DNA from 3 places in the Thalassospira sp. ABD4_177 genome. Region 1 is predicted to be linked to each of the others. Evidence: riboswitches for the same ligand, from Rfam matches in the RefSeq annotation. Region 1 holds a riboswitch; each other region holds the start of a gene.
The links. Region 1 has a riboswitch for cobalamin ahead of cobU (bifunctional adenosylcobinamide kinase/adenosylcobinamide-phosphate guanylyltransferase). Riboswitches for the same ligand answer to the same signal wherever they lie in the genome.

Region 1 (4,671 bases):
GTCGCAATTGCCTTCATCGCCGTCATCTGATGATTTGGTACAAGAAGAAGGGGTCATAAACCGAATGAGAACAACACGCTGGTGGTTGGTGCGCCATGCCCCGGTCAAAAACCCCGAACGACTGGTCTATGGTCAAAGCGATATGCCCGCCGATCTGACGGATCAACAGGCGCTCGCATCCCTTGCCGGGCAGTTGCCAAGGGATGCGGTCTGGGTCGCCAGCCACCTGTCGCGGACCCACGATACGGCCCGCAGCCTGCAGAGTTTCATGGATATCGACGTCGCCCCACAGGGCGAAAACGGTTTTGCCGAACAGCATTTCGGTGATTGGGAGCTGCAAAACTGGAACGACTTGCCCAAGGGCGAAACAACGCGTTTCTGGACGGACTTTGCCCGTCAGCATCCCCCGAAAGGTGAGAGCTTTGCCGATGTTGTCGGGCGCGTCGGGCCAGTATTCGGGCGATTAAACGATGCGTTCGCCGGGCGTGATATTGTCGCTGTGCTTCATGGTGGCACGGTGCGTGCCGTATTGGCCAACGCACTTGGCCTGTCGCTTGAAGCGGCACTGGCGTTTCATGTCGATACTTTGGGTTTGACCACGCTTGAATATATCGACGAGGTCGAAGAACCCGGTTGGCGTGTGACAGCCGTTAATCAGCGATTTTAAGCAAGCCTTTTACGCAGAAGCCAGTTCGACGTCTGATGCCATGTCATCAAGGGCATGTTCGGCCAGATAGCGGTCCACCATGTCCGGGCTCAGGTCATGTTTTTGGCAAATATCGAAAACATCCCGCAGATAGGCCTGATAATACGGTACCGGCCGGCTGCGTGATTTTGCACGGAGCTTGGCGACATTCGGGAAATCGCCAGCAAAGGATGCGCTTTCGATGACCTGAATGATGGTGTCGTCAATGATGGCGGCTGGCATGCCGCAATAGGTTTTGCCACAGGCTGACAGCATCTTGCTTGCGGTCGGAACAGAAATGCCTGGCTGTGAAAGCAGTTCGTTCAGTTCTTCCTGTCCGAAATCGGCAATCGACATCAGGGTCACAAGGGTCGACATATCGCGCACAAGCAGCGATAGCGCATTCACCCGAATGCCCCGTTCGTGCGACCAGATGATGGTCGCGATCACGCCCTTTGAAGCATCCTTGGCAAAGATTTCCCGGACATCACGCCGTGCCAGCGTGATTTCGCCTTCGTTGGCGTATTCCTCAAGAAAGTCCTGAAAGGACGGGTTTGGGCTGTTCAAACGACCAAGCAAACCCAACCACATGTCCTTGCGAGAGGACGTGGTCCAGGTTGGCGCATTCAACTGTCGGATTTTCGATAGGTGAGAGCGTATAGCCATGTGTTCTTGCAAACTTCCAGTTTACCCCAAGAGTTTCGGCGCAGATTTTTCTGCTGCCAGCCGGGTTTTGTGCTTTTCAATCCCGGGTTTTCGCCAGATTGCGGATTTTTCCGTCTCTGATTCCAGCGCAACGGTTTTGATGTTGGCTGAAATGGTATGACCTCTCAAGCAGACAATTCTTACAAATACTGACCTTCCGATTAGGGTGTGTGCGCAACGAAGGGTTAAGTCCCCAGAATGACCTTTGGCATTTTTGGCAAACCTGATAGGTTCGGCGCACCGTTCGGTGATGGGAAATCGGTGCAAGGCCGATGCTGCCCCCGCAACTGTATCGGGTTGGGAGATCCGGGTCGGCGCGATGGCGCCAGACCAGCCACCGGGCAACCGGGAAGGCGGATCGCTTTCATGCCCGCAGCCAGGAAACCTGCCGAAGGTGTCACTATTCTTTTGATGGTGGCGACGCAATCGGGCCTCGGTGGGAGGCCATGGCGAGGAATAAACGGGATGACCCAGACTTTACCCCCCACAGCACCCCTTGGCGGGACGCATCTGATCCTTGGCGGGGCGCGCTCCGGTAAAAGCCGGTTTGCCGAAAACATCATCAATCACGCGGGCGGCGGAACCTATATCGCAACCGGACGGGCCTGGGATGATGAAATGGCCAACCGCATCGATCTTCACAAACAATCGCGCGGCGATCTTTGGCACACCATCGAAGAACCGCTTGAACTGTGCGCAGCACTTCGGACCTGTAATGTTGCCGGTGGCAAGCCGGTTCTGGTCGATTGCCTGACCTTGTGGCTGACCAACTTGATGCTCGAAGATCGCGATATTGATGCCGAGATCTCAGCACTTTGTGAACTGGTGCCAACACTTGTCGTGCCGGTCCTTTTTGTGTCAAACGAGGTCGGCTTTGGCATCGTGCCGGAAAATGCAATGGCGCGCAGTTTTCGTGATCATGCCGGGCGCCTGCATCAACGCATCGGGGAGCTGGCAGACAAGGTCACCCTTGTGGTGGCCGGCATTCCGATGCAAGTCAAATAACAACATATAGCAACACAAAGAATTGATTTTTAAGGATTTCAGAAATGGCACAATTGGGCAAAATCCCGGCAACCGTCATTACCGGTTTTCTCGGTGCAGGCAAAACAACCATGATCCGCAATATGCTGGAAAATGCAGATGGTAAACGCATTGCGCTGATCATTAACGAATTTGGCGATCTTGGTGTTGATCGCGGCATCATCAATGGCTGTGGCATCGAAGGGTGCGCAGAAGATGACGTGGTTGAACTGGCCAATGGCTGCATCTGTTGCACGGTGGCAGATGATTTTCTGCCGACCATTCAAGGCCTGATTGATCGTGATACGCCACCAGATCATATTGTTATCGAAACATCTGGTCTTGCCCTGCCAAAACCCTTGGTAAAGGCGTTTAACTGGCCCGAAGTCCGGTCGCGCGTGACGGTTGATGGTGTGGTGGCTGTTCTGGACGGGGCCGCACTCCGCGATGGTTTGTTTGCCCATGATCACCACGCGGTTCAGGCCCAGCGCGAAGCTGATGACAATCTTGATCATGAAAGCCCGCTTGAAGAACTGTTCGAAGAACAGCTTCACTGTGCCGATATGGTGGTTTTGAACAAAACCGATCTTCTCACCGATGCCGAACGCAGCAAGGTCGAAGCCGATATCAGGGCGGAGCTTCAAAAGCCGTCAGTCAAGATCATCGCGACCGATCATTCGCGGGTTGAGAATGCCATCCTGTTGGGCCTTGGTGCCGCCGCTGAGGACGATCTTGATAGCCGGCCCAGCCATCATGACGATGGTCACGAACATGATCATGACGATTTTGACAGCTTTGTTGTCGCCCTTGATGCGATCAGCGATCCGGCAGCCCTTGAAAAGCGCCTGATTGATGTCGTGCGGCAGTTTGATGTCCTGCGGATCAAGGGGTTCCTTGATGTGCCGGGCAAACCGATGCGCCATGTGGTGCAGGGTGTTGGCGAACGGTTCCAGCGCTATTTCGATCGCCCGTGGGCAGACGGGGAAACTCGCCGGTCGGAACTGGTGGTGATTGGTTTGCATGGTCTCGACCGTGCCGCCATCGAGGCCGCAATAAAGGGGGCATAAGCCGGTTTGTTCACGTTTTGTTTCATGTGAAACATCATCTGAAAAGTGGTCTAAAAAAACGGCCTTAAAAAAACGGCCTCAAAAAAACGGAAAGAACCGATGCATCTTTTGGCAGCTCAGCCCGGAATGGTGACCGATGGCAGTGAGGCCGTGGACCTTGGACAGCAACCCGGTGATGTGGTGATCCTGTCGGCGGCTGAATCCGAACTGGCCTGTCTTGCCGGGGCGCAGGGGCGTCTGGTCGATGCATATCATGACGCGGTTCCGTCCTTGCGACTGGCAAGCTTGCTTCAGCTTGGTCACAACATGTCGGTCGATCTTTATATCGACGATGTGCTTTGCGATGCCAAATTCATCATCGTGCGCATTCTCGGCGGGTGTGGCTATTGGGATTATGGCATCGAACAACTGGTTGCTCTTGCGCGCGCCAAGGACATTCCCTTGGTCCTGTTGCCCGGTGATGATCAACCTGATGCGGAGCTGTTGTCGCTTTCGACCGCCAAGGGGCGTGAATACCAGAATATCTGGCGCTATCTGATCGAGGGTGGACCACAAAACTCCGAGAATTTACTGCGTCTTATATACGAAAACCTGAATTCAAATGTGAATTGGAACTGGTCACCCGCCGCCCCGCTGGTCAAGGCTGGCGGCTATTGGCCGGGAAAGGCACAGGCAAGCCTTGATGACATCAGGGCGAACTGGGTTGAAAATCAACCGGTTACACCAATTGTCTTTTATCGATCGCTGGTGCAGGCCGCCAATCTGGATGTCATTGACGCGCTGGTTGAGGAACTTTGTGCCAACGGTCTGAATCCATTGCCGATTTTTGTCGCCAGCCTCAAGGACCCGGTGGCCGCAGCATTGGTTGAAGACTGGCTGTGCGAAACCGATGCGGAACTGATTTTGAATACCACCGGTTTTGCGATATCCGTTCCGGGATCAGAACGAAAAGGCGGACCGTTTGATGCGGTAGATGCACCAGTGTTTCAGGTGGTGCTTTCCGGCGGCGGCGAAGAAGCCTGGCGCGAAGGTGTGAATGGACTGGCTGCGCGCGATATCGCAATGAATGTCGCCTTGCCCGAGGTCGATGGGCGTATCCTTTCACGCGCCATCTCGTTCAAGGGATCGGCGGGTAAGGATGACCTGACCCAGATTGATCTGGTGAAATACATCCCCGTGCGGGATCGCGTG
Region 2 (4,671 bases), 790 kb from region 1:
GTCACCGGCAAATCATGCACAAGTTCCAAAAGCCCAAGCTGATGTCGGATATCAAGATGGTTGGTTGGCTCATCCAAAAGCAGGTAATCAGGTTGCTGTGCCAATGCACGGGCGATATGAACCCGTTGCTTTTCCCCGCCGGACAATGTGTGCCAGATCCGGTCGGTCATATTGCCCATCGCAACCCGTTCAAGCGCGTTGGCAACGATATCATCATCGGTTTCGGACCATGGGGAGAGCAGACTGAGATAGGGTGTCCGGCCAAGTGAAACGGCTTCGCGCACGGTGATGCGATCAATGGTATCGGCCTGCTGTTCGACAAATCCGATCCGGCGCGCCAGATTACGCCGCCCGACCTTGCCCATTGGTTGGTCGTCAAGCAGCGCCAGACCATCAGATGGCGGGCGAATACCTGCGAGCACCGACATCATGCTGGTTTTACCCGATCCATTTGGCCCGATGACGCCAAGGAATTCGGCCGGCTCAACGCGCAAGCTGACATCCCGCACGATCTTTTTGAAACCGACCGACCAATCGACATTGCGGAGCTCCAAGGTCATCGCAAGACCCTTCCGTGACAGAGAATAAGCGCGAAGGCCGGTGCGCCGACAAAGGCCGTAATCACCCCGATTGGCAGAACCTGACCGGGCACAATCACCCGGGAAATCACATCTGCGCCAACAAGGAAAAGTGCGCCGATCAATGCGGACAAGGGCAACAAAAGCCCATGACGATTGCCAACAAAGAAACGCGCCGCATGCGGAATAACCAACCCGACAAACCCGATGGAGCCGACGATGCTTACCATCACCGCCGTCATCAGGGCCGAAACCCCAATCAGAACGACGTAAACACGACGCACCGGCACACCAAGCGATGCCGCCGAATCCCGCCCGAAGGTAAATGCATCAAGTGCGCGCGCATGCCAAAGACAGACCAGCAATCCGACAATGGCGATCGGCAGGGCAAGCGATGCATCAGGCCAGCGCACACCACTGAGGTTACCCAAAAGCCAGAACATAATCCCGCGGGCTTCCTCGGCACTGGCAGACTTTGTAACGATAAACGATGTCAGGGCGTTAAAAAGCTGCGCACCGGCAATACCCGCCAAAATGATCGCGCCAGTCCCGCGTCCTGCCTGCAACGCCAGCAGCGAGACAAAGGAAAATGCCACGACAGAGCCGATAAACGCGCCCACCGACATGCCAAACATGCCCGCCCCGATACCAAGGATGGCAACACTGACCGCCCCCGTGGACGCCCCGGCGGAAATACCAAGCAAATAGGGATCGGCAAGCGCATTGCGCAAAAGCGCCTGCAGGACTGCGCCTGACAAGGCCAATGCCGCGCCGCAGGACGCAGCAACCACCGCCCGGCTCAGGCGATAGTTCCAGACAATACCGGAATCAATCGGATCAATCGCGTAACCGGCACCCCACACATGATTGGCGATGGTATCGATCACCGTGCGGATCGGGATGGATGTTTCCCCCACCGACGCCGCAAAGGCGAGCGCGAGGCCAAGCAACACCAGCGCAGCAAAAGCTGCGCCGGTGCGACGTCCGACGATTGAAGAAAGCAAGGCCGTCAATTGATTTGGCTCTGGCGCAGATCGACAACCGCCTTGGCCATCATTTCAATACCATCGATGGTACGGATGGTCGGGTTCATCGACATTGCGTCAATCACCACGATCCGGTCATTGCGAACCGCATCCATCTGGCTGGTCACCGGATCGGATTTGAGGAACTTCATTTTCAGCTCCCAGTCATCGGCCGGGAAGCGACGACGTTCCATTTTGCCAATTGCGATGATGTCCGGATTGGCGCGTGCGATGGTTTCCCAACCGACTTTCGGCCATTCATCGTCGCTGTCGATGACATTTCGAACATTCAGGATATTGGCAATATAACCCGGCGCACCCTTTTGCCCGGCGACGTAGGGATCAACATCGATTTCGGCGCTTGAGAACCAGAAAAGGGCGCTGATACCGCTACCATCGATGCTTTCGACACTTGCCCGCGCCGCCTGTTCACGCGCGCGCAGGTCTGCAACAAGCTTGTCCCCACGATCTTCAACATCAAAGATCAGGGCCATTTCACTGATCGTCTGATAGATCAGATCCATCGAAAACGCATCAAGGCGCGTGCCATCGCCACCGGTGCTGTTATCCTTGCCGACACAATCGGCCGGCGCGGTATAGACCGGAATGGACAGCTCATTGAACTGCGTGACCGTGCCGACCGCACCGTTCGGGCCGACGTGCCACTGATACTGGTTGGTCACAAGATCGGGTTTCTGGCCAACAACACTTTCAAAGCTCGGATCATTATCGGCAAGGCGCTTCACCTTGGCATTGGCTTCACGATATTCCTCGGCCACCGGATTGAACCACACGGCCGTTCCGACAACCTTGTCCGCCAATCCCAACCGATACAGGATTTCGGTATTGCTTTGACCAAGCGAAACAACCCGCTCCGGCGCCTTTTCAAAAGTCACGCTGCGCCCGCAATTCTCGATTGTAAGCGGATAATCGGTTGCCTGGGCGCCCACACTCATGAATGCCAATCCAGCAGCAATCACCCCGACTGCCAGACCCTGTTTGTTGATTGTAATCACGTCATTGTCCTTTCACGGAGGCAGATCGGAATCCATTTTATGGAATGGAATCAACCGGCCTCATTAAATGTTATGTTATAACATAACATCAAAGTTACTATCGTCAAGGGACTGGCTAGCGTGCTGAAAAATGGCGGGAAATGTTCGGGATTAAACGCCGATGGAATGAGCTCCAACCTGCGCATAACGCGACATGTACCGACATCCTCCGGGGCACCCCGCCCGGTCCGTCGTGTTCATGTCGGCAGGTCTCCTGGCTCACGGGTCACTGCATTTTCTGGCCTTCCCGGGCATTACCCAGTGGCGAAATCAGAAAATGCTCACCGCCTACAGTTGCGGGGGCAGCTTCGGTCAATGATCTGGCAAGGCCAGACCACATCGAATTCCCTTTATCCGAATTTCGGATACCGACAAGAAATTGATTTCACATAGATAACACTGTTCGTCAAGCGCCGCGCGTCCGTGTCAGGCCAGCGTATCGTCACCTTGAATTTGCCATCATTCGTCCCGATTACCTCCACACTGCCCGGTATGCTTTGCTGGCTAACGTAATCATCGGAACATGGTGAAAATGACGACTTCCGTGGAACGCAGACGCTTTTTGAAATCCATCGCCGCCGCTGGCCTGATCCTGCCGGGCATGTCGCTTTATAGCCATGCGATGGCCGAGGTCCCCGGTCTTGATCTGGGCAATGCGCAAAGCTTTGATTTTGCGAGCCTGATTGAGCGCGCCAAGGTAATGGCAACCGAGCCCTACGAAGCACCCGTTGCACCGAACCCGGAAATCGTCGGCAAGATTGATTACGATACCCATGGCAAGCTGCATTACAAACGCGATCATTCGCCGTTTTCCGACGGATCGGGCACCTATCCACTAACCTTCTTCCATCTGGGTATGTATTTCGCCAAGCCGGTGCATATGTATCTTCTGGAAAACGGGCAGGCGCGCGAAGTGATCTATAAGCCCGATTACTTTGACATGCCCGAAGACAGCATTGCCCGCCAGCTGCCGGCCAATAGCGGCTTTGCCGGCTTCCGCCTGCATGAAAATCAGGCGCGCGACGACTGGAAAACCCAGGACTGGGCGGCATTCCTCGGCGCTTCGTATTTCCGCGCCATTGGTGATGAAGGCCAATATGGCCTGTCTGCCCGCGGGATTGCGGTCAATACCGCAACCAACATCCCCGAAGAATTCCCCGATTTCCGACAGTTCTTTATCGAACCGGCGAAAAACCCCGAAGACCCGGTGACGGTCTATGCGCTGCTGGATGGGCCGAGCATCACGGGTGCTTATAAATTCCTGCTTTATCGCGGCGAAGGGGTCACCATGGATGTTGAAAAGCATCTGTTTGTCCGAAAAGACATCGAACGGCTTGGCATCGCGCCGCTGACCAGCATGTTCTGGTATTCCGAACAGAATAAATCATTCCGATTTGATTGGCGTCCGGAAGTGCATGACAGCGACGGGTTGGAACTTTGGACCGGTGGTGGCGAGCGCATCTGGCGACAGCTGAATAACCCGGAAACCATTCGTGCATCCGCCTTTGGCGACCAGAACCCGCGCGGCTTTGGCCTGATGCAGCGTGATCGCGATGTGAAAAACTATCTGGATGGCGTGCGCTATCACCGCCGCCCCAGCCTGTGGGTCGAACCGAAAGGTGAATGGAATGACGGCGCGGTTCAGCTGATCGAAATTCCGACCGACGATGAAATCCACGATAACATCGCCGCCTTCTGGGTCCCGAATGGCGAAGCCAAGGCGGGCAACAGCTATCAGTTCAAATACCGCCTGCATTGGCAGGCCCACAACCCGTTCCCGGTCAAGGAACTCGCACGCGCCACCGCCACCCGCATGGGCCGCGGCGGGGAGCCCGGGACCAATCGCCCGAAAGACGAGATCAAGTTTTCCGTCGAGTTCGAAGGCGAGGTTCTTGGAACCCTGGCCTATGGCGAGTTCCCGGAAGTGGTTGCGACATCCTCACGCGGCGAGATTGTCCGCACCAAGATCGAACCGATCATGGATACCCGCATCTGGCGCGCGGCCTTTGACCT
Region 3 (4,671 bases), 2.1 Mb from region 1:
TGAAGCTTATGGGGATCAGCGAAAACCTTGCCGATCTGAACTATCAGCGTTTTCAGCATTTTTCGCGCCCGTTTGACAAGACCAACGCAAAACCGGCGATCTTCGCGTTTCGTGGGGACACCTATGTCGGTCTTGATGCGGATACGATGAAGGCCGAAGACATCGATTGGGCCGAAGCCCATTTCCGGATGCTTTCAGGTCTTTATGGATTGTTGAAGCCGCGTGATTTGATGCAGCCTTACCGTCTTGAAATGGGAACGCGCCTTGCCAATCCGCGTGGCAAGGACCTGTATGCGTTCTGGGATGACAAGATTTCAAAAGAAATCAACGAAATCACCAAGGGTCACAAGGATCGCAGCTTGATCAATCTGGCCTCGAACGAGTATTTCAAATCGATCAAGACCAAGGTACTTGATGGCCCGGTTATTACCCCTGTTTTCAAAGAGGTAAAGGGTGGTACGGTCAAGGTTGTCGGTTTCTCGGCCAAGCGTGCGCGGGGCATGATGGGGCGCTATATGATTGACAATCGGATCGAAGACCCGCAAGAGCTCAAGAAATTCAATGTGGATGGCTACAGCTATCAGGATGACCTCTCGACCGAGACGGAGTGGGTCTTTACGCGCATCCACGATCAGTAACGACATAACTATCCGGTGAAGCCCTATGACCGACGAGCATCTTGAACAGCTCGAGGATGAGAATGCCTTACCAGAATCACACCCGTTTTCGGGCTATCTGCGGACGTTTTACCGTGGGCCGGGCCGGTCACGCAGCCTGACCCGCGAGGAAGCCTTTGACGCGTTCTCGATGATTCTGCGCGATGAGGTCGAACCGATCCAGCTTGGCGCGTTTCTTTTGATGCTGCGCTATCGGGCGGAAACCCCTGAAGAACTCGCTGGCATGATCGAGGCCGTCCGGAAGGCGGCCCGTCTTGAACCGGATGAAGAGGGTGAGGACGAAAATCTTGACCGTCCGGCACTCGATTGGCCGTCATATGCGGCGGGCCGAACCCGTGGTTTGCCATGGTTTGTGCTTTCTGCCTTGTTGCTGTCGCAGAACGGTGTGCCAATCCTGATGCATGGCTATAACTCGCATCTGGTCAATGGCATGGGCACCGAGGCCGCCATCAAGGCGCTGAAACTGCCGATTGCCATGTCTGCCGAAGAAGCCAGATCAGATATCGCATCCAAGGGATTTGCCTATCTGCCGCTGCGTCATATGCATCCGAAGCTTCAGGAACTGATTGGCCTGCGTCCGTTGCTTGGTTTGCGCAGCCCTGTCAATACCTTGCTTCGTTTGCTGAACCCGTTGCAGGCAAAATCGGCATTTTTGGGTGTGTTTCACCCGGCGTTCCTCGATGTTCATCGGGAAACAGGCAAGCTTCTGGAATTGCCACGTATTGGTGTGATCAAGGGCGGCGGGGGCGAGGCCGAAAGAACCCCTTACAAGCATGTGGACCTGCGGATGCTTGATAACGGGGAACTCAATGATGTGCGCTGGCCAGCGATGCTGCCCAAAACCGCCAAGGACGGCGAAGAGCAAAGCCCGATATCGCTCAAACATTTTCTCGGTGTGTGGCGCGGCGACGTTGAAGACACGCCCGCCGAAGCCAAGATCAAGGGCAGTGCAGCCATGGCAGCTTTCCTTGCCGGCAAGGCCGACTACATGGACGAGGCCGAAAACCTTGTTCAAGACTGGTGGGACAATCGCGACCGGGATGTTGGCTGATCGTTTGGGAATTTGGCGACGCCGAATGAAAGGGACGGGAAACCGTCCCTTTTTTTCATGTTCAGAACGATGAACCCGGTTCCTTGAGAAACGCTGCTTCCTCTGGCGTTGAGGTGCGGCCAAGTATGTCGTTGCGATGCGGGTAGCGACCAAAACGATCAATGATCTTTTTATGCTTCAGCTCGAACTCGTAATTATGCTCAAGGCCCGGCTGAGAAAACAGATCGACAGCGACTTCGTGGATGATTTCGGATTCTGAATGCATGTATGGCATATACAAAAAGGCTTGCTCTTGCGGCGTTACCAGTTTGCGATCAAGCCCCAAGGCAACCGCTTCCTGGGCCAGCACCAGTGCCATCGTATCGTACGCAAAGGACTGCGGCTGATCGCGATACATATTACGCGAAAACTGGTCGAGAACGATGATTTCGGCCAGGCGCCCATGGGGCGTTGTGCGCCAGGTAAAAAGCTCACCGGCACACGCGGCGGCATGAAAATCGGAAAACCGTTCAGTGATGTGGCGGTCAAGGGACGTGTCCTTGATAAACCACTGTTTTTCTTCGAGTTCCTTGAACCAGAAAACAAGAACCGTTTCAGGTGTCATGATGTTTCCGCCCATCGTAATGCAGGCATTTGAAGCCCGTCGCCAAAGGTGGTGATGATCTTTGCCCGGCGCTCCAATCAGGTCAAGCCGTCCCCCCAAAAGATTATGGCCCCACAACCGGGCTAAGAGTTGACAGCGATCCGCCGCACGTGGATTATGACAGTGTCTTTGGTGTTGATCTGAATGGATCAACTTAAAAGGGAACGTGGTGCGTCACGCGTGACAAGGCCACGGCTGCCCCCGCAACTGTAAGCGGTCCAAGCACTGCATATGCCACTGGGATATACCGGGAAGGCGTAGTGCTTTTCAAACCGCGAGCCAGGAGACCTGCCTTTGACTGCCAAGTGCCTGGCACTTGGTATCAAACTGTTGGACGCCGGGGTGAGCGTCAGGTTGCAGGGGTACACACGGTCTTACTAAGATCCGCAATCTTGCTTCCAGCCATCCTATCGTTCTTTGTCCTGACCCTGCGCGTTGGGTTTTTCGCCTGCGTGCATCGTTTGAGAAAGAGACGATTATATGTTGAAGACTCTTGGAAAGCTTGCAATCGCAAGCGCCTGCGTGCTGTCGGCAACCATGCCGGCCCAGGCACATTTTCAGTTGGCCTACACGCCAGAAGTAAACGTGACCAAGGCCGGAGATCAGCCGGTAAAGCTGATTTTCTGGCATCCGTTCGAAAATGGCCATGTCATGGATATGGCTGAGCCGCTGGAATTTTACGCGATCAATCGCGGCAAGAAAATTGATTTGAAATCAACACTTTCGCCGATCACCTTCACCGGTTCTGCGAACTCGGCCGCGGCCTTTGATGGTGTGCTTTCCCTTCGCCGCAGCGGCGACTATGTCATGGTTGTCGTGCCAAGCCCGTATTACGAGGAAAGCGAAGAACTTTATATCCAGCAAATCACAAAATCCTATGTGAACCGCAACGAAATTCCGACCGACTGGATGGAGCCGCAAGGGCTGAAAACCGAAATCCTGCCGCTGAACCGCCCGACCAACATCATCGCCGGTTCGACCTTTACCGGCCGTGTTCTGAGCGAAGGACAGCCGGTCGCGGGTAGCGAGATTGAGATCGAATACATGGCCGCAGAACCCGATATGGCCAGCAACACACCACAGGGACCAACCGCATCGCCGATGCCAGGTGGTGCTGTGGTGGCAATTTCAGATGAAAACGGGTATTTCACCTTTGGTGTCCCCAAGGCAGGGTTTTGGGGATTTGCAGCACTTGGCAGCGGCCCTGAAAAAGAATTTCAGGGCAAAGAGCTTTCACAGGATGCAGTCCTGTGGGTTCGCGCCTATGATGTGAAATAGGCGAGGGACAAAACAGATGCATATTGTGGATGGTGCGCTGGCACCGGAAGTCTTGATTGGCGGGGGCGTTCTTGCAGTGGCCGGGCTTGGGCTGGGCTTGCGGAAGCTGCCAATCGATAAAATTCCCGCAACCGGGGTTTTGTCAGCAACATTCTTTGTTGCTTCGCTTATTCATGTGCCAGTTGGACCATCCAGCGTGCATCTGATCATGAGCGGTCTGGCCGGGCTGGTGCTCGGCTGGACTGCATTTCCTGCGCTGTTTGTAGGACTTTTGCTGCAGGCGATCTTCTTTGGTTTTGGCGGTTTGACGGTTCTTGGCGTCAATACGGTCAATATCGCGTTTCCAGCCGTTCTGGCGGGGCTCTTGTTCCGCGGCATGGTGTCGCGCAGCAATCCGGTAACAGCCGCTATTCTGGGCGGCATTGCCGGGGCCTTTTCAATTGCGCTAACAACGCTTTGTGTGGCGGTTTCCCTTGCGCTTAGCGGGGATGGCTTCGTCGCGGCGGCGAAACTCGTCTTCTTTGCGCATATCCCGATCATGGTTGTCGAAGGTCTGGTTTCTGCGGCCGCGGTTTATCTGATTGCAAAGGTTAAACCGGCCTTGTTACAGCCCGCAGACCCTGTAACCGATTTCCAATTACAGGCGGCGGCACTTCGCGCAAAGCAGGCCGGTGAGGCATCAAATGGCTAAGGCAGTTATGGTTGCCCTCGCTTTGGGGGTAATGGTGCTTGGCGCTGGGCCGGTGCAGGCACACAAGGTCATCGCGTCGGTGTTTCCCAGCGGCGAGAACATTGAAGGTGAAATCGGCTTTTCAAGCGGGGATATGGCCGAAAACACGCTTGTCGAGGTTTTCGATCCTGAAGGCAACAAGATCGACGAAGTGACAACCGATGAAGATGGTTTCTTTGTCTATACGCCAAGCGGTGATGTTGATTTGTTGTTTCGCGCCGATCTTGGGGCGGGGCATGTGGCCGAAGCGCGTTTTGCCATAAGTGATTTGTCGACTGTCGAAGATGTCGAA

Region 2: linked by a shared signal. The riboswitch ahead of ACXAF0_RS05910 (ABC transporter substrate-binding protein) and the one ahead of cobU (bifunctional adenosylcobinamide kinase/adenosylcobinamide-phosphate guanylyltransferase) in region 1 are both predicted to bind cobalamin.
Region 3: linked by a shared signal. The riboswitch ahead of ACXAF0_RS12090 (DUF4198 domain-containing protein) and the one ahead of cobU (bifunctional adenosylcobinamide kinase/adenosylcobinamide-phosphate guanylyltransferase) in region 1 are both predicted to bind cobalamin.

The regions. Positions count from the first base shown of each region.
Region 1 covers NZ_JBSWWO010000001.1:506,972-511,642, forward strand. The annotation lists gene cobS (adenosylcobinamide-GDP ribazoletransferase) at 1-30, shown strand, start outside; gene ACXAF0_RS02400 (histidine phosphatase family protein) at 65-667, shown strand; gene ACXAF0_RS02405 (hypothetical protein) at 677-1,351, opposite strand; cobalamin riboswitch at 1,607-1,797, shown strand; gene cobU (bifunctional adenosylcobinamide kinase/adenosylcobinamide-phosphate guanylyltransferase) at 1,856-2,395, shown strand; gene cobW (cobalamin biosynthesis protein CobW) at 2,440-3,480, shown strand; gene cobN (cobaltochelatase subunit CobN) at 3,580-4,671, shown strand, end outside.
Region 2 covers NZ_JBSWWO010000001.1:1,292,515-1,297,185, reverse strand. The annotation lists gene ACXAF0_RS05920 (ABC transporter ATP-binding protein) at 1-560, opposite strand, end outside; gene ACXAF0_RS05915 (FecCD family ABC transporter permease) at 557-1,591, opposite strand; gene ACXAF0_RS05910 (ABC transporter substrate-binding protein) at 1,588-2,619, opposite strand; cobalamin riboswitch at 2,846-3,046, opposite strand; gene ACXAF0_RS05905 (OpgD/OpgG family glucan biosynthesis protein) at 3,191-4,671, shown strand, end outside.
Region 3 covers NZ_JBSWWO010000001.1:2,632,597-2,637,267, reverse strand. The annotation lists gene yaaA (peroxide stress protein YaaA) at 1-638, shown strand, start outside; gene ACXAF0_RS12100 (glycosyl transferase family protein) at 664-1,728, shown strand; gene ACXAF0_RS12095 (DUF924 family protein) at 1,790-2,332, opposite strand; cobalamin riboswitch at 2,485-2,681, shown strand; gene ACXAF0_RS12090 (DUF4198 domain-containing protein) at 2,852-3,649, shown strand; gene cbiM (cobalt transporter CbiM) at 3,666-4,340, shown strand; gene ACXAF0_RS12080 (cobalt ABC transporter permease) at 4,333-4,671, shown strand, end outside.